One region of the Bacillus pfraonensis genome, then DNA from elsewhere that is predicted to be linked to it. Evidence: a T-box and tRNA genes for the amino acid it is inferred to sense, from the RefSeq annotation. Region 1 holds a T-box; the other holds one or more tRNA genes.
What was found. A T-box is a leader RNA that pairs with one kind of tRNA and senses whether it is charged. The one in region 1 lies ahead of alaS (alanine--tRNA ligase), so its partner is inferred to be a tRNA-Ala.
Positions count from the first base shown of each region.

Region 2: it has a tRNA-Ala gene. The T-box ahead of alaS (alanine--tRNA ligase) is inferred to sense a tRNA for this amino acid. The anticodon was not compared.

Region 1 is NZ_JAHCDO010000017.1:37,255-40,514, reverse strand. It holds gene alaS (alanine--tRNA ligase) at 1-1,491, opposite strand, end outside; T-box leader at 1,545-1,762, opposite strand; gene KFD70_RS17635 (AI-2E family transporter) at 1,844-2,902, opposite strand; gene KFD70_RS17630 (hypothetical protein) at 3,086-3,260, shown strand, end outside.
Region 2 is NZ_JAHCDO010000018.1:86,031-89,290, reverse strand. It holds partial or broken rRNA gene KFD70_RS18495 (23S ribosomal RNA) at 1-387, shown strand, start outside; rRNA gene rrf (5S ribosomal RNA) at 480-595, shown strand; tRNA gene KFD70_RS18485 (tRNA-Asn) at 605-679, shown strand; tRNA gene KFD70_RS18480 (tRNA-Thr) at 684-756, shown strand; tRNA gene KFD70_RS18475 (tRNA-Glu) at 780-854, shown strand; tRNA gene KFD70_RS18470 (tRNA-Val) at 860-935, shown strand; tRNA gene KFD70_RS18465 (tRNA-Tyr) at 952-1,035, shown strand; tRNA gene KFD70_RS18460 (tRNA-Gln) at 1,101-1,175, shown strand; tRNA gene KFD70_RS18455 (tRNA-Lys) at 1,181-1,256, shown strand; tRNA gene KFD70_RS18450 (tRNA-Gly) at 1,262-1,333, shown strand; tRNA gene KFD70_RS18445 (tRNA-Ala) at 1,344-1,416, shown strand; gene KFD70_RS18440 (glycerate kinase) at 1,579-2,724, shown strand; gene rocF (arginase) at 2,945-3,260, shown strand, end outside.

The DNA.
Region 1 (3,260 bases):
TACATCAAGCATTAATTGTCCTTCTTCTCCTGCTTGTAAGCTATCTGTATACTCGCCATTTTTCACAAGCGCAACAACATTACTTTCTACCGCAACTGTACCATAACCAACGAATTCACTCGCTACTTTAATTTCTCCAAGTACGCCACCTTGAACTTGCATAGAATCAACGTCTTGACGAGCAGCACGTGCACGCTCACGTTGTTTTTCCATTTCAGCTTCAAAGCCTTCATTATCAACTGTCATACCAGCTTCTTCTGCATATTCTTCTGTTAATTCAATCGGGAAGCCGTATGTGTCGTATAGACGGAACGCGTCTACTCCAGAAATAACAGTTGTTTTTTCTTCTTTCGCTTTTGCAATTACTTCTGCTAAAATTGCTTCGCCATCATGAAGAGTTTCATGGAAACGCTCTTCTTCATTTTTTACAACTTTTGCAATGAAATCTTTCTTTTCAAGAACTTCTGGATAGAAATCTTTCATTACTTCGCCAACAACCGGTACTAATTCAAACATGAATGGACGGTTAATGTTTAATTTCTTCGCATAACGTACAGCGCGGCGTAATAAGCGACGTAATACATAACCACGGCCTTCATTAGAAGGGAGAGCACCATCACCTACAGCGAATGTTACTGTACGAATGTGGTCAGCGATCACTTTAAACGCCATATCTTTTTCTACATCGCCATTGCGATACTTCTCACCAGAGATTGATTCTGTTGCACCAATCATTGGCATAAATAGGTCTGTATCAAAGTTTGTAGGTACATCTTGAACGATAGATGTCATACGCTCTAGACCCATCCCTGTATCGATGTTTTTCTTTGGAAGTGGCGTATATGAGCCATCTGGATTATGGTTAAATTGAGAGAATACAAGGTTCCACACTTCTAAATAACGCTCATTTTCTCCACCTGGATATAATTCTGGGTCACTAAAATCATTGCCGTAAGCTTCACCACGGTCATAGAAAATTTCTGTGTTCGGTCCACTTGGGCCTTCACCAATATCCCAGAAGTTTTCTTCTAAACGAATAATGCGCTCTTTCGGAACACCCATTTTCTCATTCCAAATTGCAAATGCTTCATCATCTTCTGGATGAATTGTAACAGATAGTAACTCTTTATCGAATCCAATCCATTTATCGCTTGTTAAGAATTCCCAAGCCCATGTAATTGCTTCTTCTTTAAAGTAGTCACCAATTGAGAAGTTTCCTAACATTTCAAAGAATGTATGGTGACGAGCTGTTTTCCCAACGTTTTCAATATCATTTGTACGAATTGATTTTTGTGCATTCGTAATACGTGGGTTTTGCGGGATTACACGGCCATCAAAGTATTTCTTTAATGTTGCTACACCACTGTTGATCCATAAAAGAGATGGATCCTCATGCGGAACTAATGATGCACTTGGTTCAATTGCATGCCCTTTTTCCTCGAAAAAGTCTAAAAACATTTGACGAATTTGTGCTCCTGTTAATTGTTTCATCTATATTTCCTCCTTTAAGAAATTCCATAAAAACAAAAAACTCCCGTCCCTATAAAAGGGACGAGAGTTAACTCGCGATACCACCCTAATTATGAACCGATCTTTACAATCTCGGTTCATCACCTCATGGCGCCGTAACGTGGCAAGACGGCAGGGATTAGCTGCTCTCAGGATTAGCGTTCTGTCACCCTTCATTTAAAACTTCTTTCAGCCGATGGAAGTTTCTCTCTAAAAATGGACTGTGACATACTCGTTCCGTCATCAATTTAAAATCATATACTATACATTTATTATATAAACTTATATAAGTTTATGCTATATGCCAAAATTGTAGCGAATCCGTTTCCATTTGTCAATGTTTCCAGAGCGGCTTTATATGAACAACGACTGTTCGAATCACAGCTAAAATAGGCACTGATATCAAAAGACCGACAATCCCACCTATTTCTCCCCCAACAAGCAATGCCAACATAATCACAACCGGATGCATACGAAGCGATTTCCCAACAATATACGGCGATAAAATATTACTTTCAACGAATTGTAAAATAGCAAGAGCTATACCCGCTTTAATAAAAAGATTTGTGGATATCGTTGCTGCAATCATCAATGTTGGAATCGCCCCTAAAATTGGTCCAAAGTAAGGAATAATATCGGTAATTCCAACAATGATACCAAGCAGTAAAGGATACTTCATACCGATAAACCAAAATGCAAGGGCGGACACACTCCCTAAAATTAAACAAACAAATAATTGCCCGCGAATATAGCTCCCTAATGACTTATCAATTTCTTTTGCCAATACTTGTCCTGTACCACGCCATTTACTCGGAATCAACTTCCAAAAAATATGATAAAATTCCCCATAATCTTTCAGTATGTAAAATACAATGAACGGAATTAAGAAAATGATAAGCAATGAATCAAGTACACCGCGGGCCGTACTCATCACTTTATTTAATAACGCCTGTAACTTCATTTCGATTCCAACAAAAATTTGTTTTACTTTCTCATGAATAAACGAGGGAAAATTATCTGTTTGTTCTGTTACACCATCCATCCATGAATCATACATTTTTAGAAATTGAGGGAATTGCTTATTAATTTCCTGTAACTGATTAATAACAATCGGTGTCCCTTTATAAATCCCATAGCCAAGACCACCGAAAAAAAGAATATAAATAAGCAAAATTGCAAGCGTCCGTGGCATTCCTTCTTTATGTAATTTTTCAATTAAGGGATGCAGTAAATACGCAATGAAACAAGCAATAAAAAATGGTGTAATCGCTACTTTAAAAACAAATATAATCGGCGCCCATAATGGCTTGATTTTTAAAAAAACGAGTAAACATAGAAACACTAATAACAATAATCCTAATCGATAGATCCAAATAATTTTAAGATTCTTCAAATGAAAAACCTCCTCCCCTCTTATTTTGAAAAGAAATAGAGAAGGTTATGTGCAAAACTTTAAAAAAATAACTGGACTAAAATAATTTCGTGCGGACCATACTGTTTTAAAAAAACTTACATATATTTAACATCATACGGACAAGCATTTCGGTAGGCTTACAAATAGGTAAGGAGGAATAAAATGGTTTGGTTCATGTTGATTCTTTCAGCACTATTCATGATACTAGAATGGGTTTGCATTGGCTTTGGCATTTGGAAAGGACTTTTCACACGTTCAACGCGAAAAGAACGCGCGAAACAGCTATGGTATTACGGAGTTCTCGGCGTTGGATGTTACGGACTTTCTTATCTTTTTT
Region 2 (3,260 bases), on a different contig from region 1:
ATCGCATCCTGGGGCTGTAGTCGGTCCCAAGGGTTGGGCTGTTCGCCCATTAAAGCGGTACGCGAGCTGGGTTCAGAACGTCGTGAGACAGTTCGGTCCCTATCCGTCGTGGGCGTAGGAAATTTGAGAGGAGCTGTCCTTAGTACGAGAGGACCGGGATGGACGCACCGCTGGTGTACCAGTTGTTCTGCCAAGGGCATAGCTGGGTAGCTATGTGCGGAAGGGATAAGTGCTGAAAGCATCTAAGCATGAAGCCCCCCTCAAGATGAGATTTCCCATAACGTAAGTTAGTAAGATCCCTGAAAGATGATCAGGTTGATAGGTTCGAGGTGGAAGCATGGTGACATGTGAAGCTGACGAATACTAATAGATCGAGGACTTAACCATATAATATGAATACAAATGTTATCTAGTTTTGAAGGAATATATATTTAAAATTCCTGTTGACATTCTGAAAAGAATGTGTATAATAATAAAAGTCTGGTAATGATGGCAGAGAGGTCACACCCGTTCCCATACCGAACACGGAAGTTAAGCTCTCTAGCGCCGATGGTAGTTGGGACCTTGTCCCTGTGAGAGTAGGACGTTGCCAGGCTTGCATTATTCCGCAGTAGCTCAGTGGTAGAGCTATCGGCTGTTAACCGATCGGTCGTAGGTTCGAGTCCTACCTGCGGAGCCATTATGCTTCCATAGCTCAGCTGGTAGAGCACTTCCATGGTAAGGAAGAGGTCACCGGTTCAAGCCCGGTTGGAAGCTTGCGAACGGTATTACAACTTTTTGGCCCGTTGGTCAAGTGGTTAAGACACCGCCCTTTCACGGCGGTAACACGGGTTCGAATCCCGTACGGGTCACCACTTTTGGAGGATTAGCTCAGCTGGGAGAGCACCTGCCTTACAAGCAGGGGGTCGGCGGTTCGATCCCGTCATCCTCCACCATATAACTTATCATGTCGGAGGGGTAGCGAAGTGGCTAAACGCGGCGGACTGTAAATCCGCTCCTTCGGGTTCGGCAGTTCGAATCTGCCCCCCTCCACCATTTTTAAAAATCAACCTGATAAAGGTTTATTTTTTTGAAAAGACAAGCATACTAGTAAATATTGATGGGCTATAGCCAAGCGGTAAGGCAACGGACTTTGACTCCGTCATGCGCTGGTTCGAATCCAGCTAGCCCAGCCATTTACGAGCCATTAGCTCAGTTGGTAGAGCATCTGACTTTTAATCAGAGGGTCGAAGGTTCGAGTCCTTCATGGCTCACCATTTTCGCGGAAGTAGTTCAGTGGTAGAATACAACCTTGCCAAGGTTGGGGTCGCGGGTTCGAATCCCGTCTTCCGCTTTGTTACTTCGGGGCCTTAGCTCAGCTGGGAGAGCGCCTGCCTTGCACGCAGGAGGTCAGCGGTTCGATCCCGCTAGGCTCCATTATAAATTAGAAAAAACCTTACATCGAAAGATGTAAGGTTTTTTGTTTATCCTGCTTAATAAGGACAAGTTTCCATTCATTTCGTTTACAATAGAAAGATAGAGTGAAATATAAGGTTCGAATTAAAGCGTGTTTGGATACGGAGAATGGAGGGATGAGTGTTGAAAATTGTTATTGCATCTGATTCATATAAAGAAAGCTTACGAGCGATAGAAGTATGTAAGGCTATTGAAAAGGGATTTACTAAAATCTTTCCTGAAGCTGAGTATGTAAAAGTCCCAATCGGAGACGGAGGAGAAGGTACTGTCCAGTCCCTTGTTGATGCTACGGGTGGAAAGATTATTTCACTTTATGTAACAGGCCCACTTGGAGGGCTTGTAGAGGCATTTTACGGCATTTCGAGGGATGAAAGAACGGCATTTATTGAAATGGCAGCAGCATCTGGATTACATCATGTTCCAGTTGCAAAGAGAAATCCTCTCATCGCAACAACAAAAGGAACAGGAGAGCTTATATTAGATGCGCTGGACAAAGGCGTACAGCACATCATTTTAGGGCTTGGAGGAAGTGCTACGAACGATGGGGGGACTGGCATGCTCTCTGCCCTAGGTGTAAAGTTTTTAAAGAAAGATGGACAAGTAATAGAACCTGTCGGTGGAAATTTACATTCAATTGATTCTTTCGATTTAGCGAAATTGGATTCTCGTTTAGAGCATGTAAAAATAGAAGCAGCATGTGATGTGGATAATCCTTTAACAGGACAAAAAGGAGCATCTTTTGTATTTGCAAAACAAAAGGGTGCTAGTAGAGAGATGATTGTACAGTTAGATGATAATTTAAAGCATTATGCTCATTTATTAAAACAGCAGTTACATATTGATGTAGAAAAGATTTCAGGTGCAGGAGCAGCGGGGGGATTAGGTGCAGCAGTTGTTGCTGTACTACAAGGGAAATTAAGAAAAGGAATTGAAATTGTATTGGATTATACAAATTTTGATGAACATATAAAAGAAGCCGATCTTGTTCTTACAGGCGAAGGAAGAATAGATGTACAAACAGCTTATGGAAAAGCTCCAGTTGGGGTTGCTAGGCGTGCAAAGCAATTTCATATACCTGTTATAGCTATTGGAGGTTCTGTACTATCTAATCATATTTTAGTTTATAAAGAAGGAATAGATGCTGTGTTTAGTGCCACATCAAGCCCAATGACACTAGAAGAAGCTTATATAGCAGCGAAGGAAAATATTGAAATAACCGCACGAAATATCGCATCTGTATGGAAAATAGCATCAGAAAAACGTCTCTAATATAGGAGGCGTTTTTTTATTTTCAATTATGAATACATACATGCGTAATGAAATTTTCTTAGAAATGGTTCATTTTATGCATAGAATAGATTCAAAATGTAGACTTTCACATAAATATGAGTGAATAGAGTGTATATACATACAAAAAAATGTCGAGTTGAGTCAGACTATATAAAAGATTTAAAATATTTAGTGAAGGCATAAAAGGGGGAGACTATCTATGAAGAAAGAAATTTCAATCGTTGGAGTTCCAATGGACTTAGGACAAATGCGTCGCGGGGTTGATATGGGGCCAAGTGCAATTCGTTATGCGGGAATAATTGAAAGAATTCAAAATATTGAGTATGACGTAGAAGATATCGGAGACCTATGTATTGAAAGAGAACAGGAGATAGATGAAAATACAAAATTAAGAAACCTTACACAAGTTGCAAATGTTTGCGATGAATTAGCAAGTAAGGTTGATCATATTATAGAAAAAGGTCGTTTTCCACTGGTACTAGGTGGAGACCATAGTATTGCTATTGGGACACTTG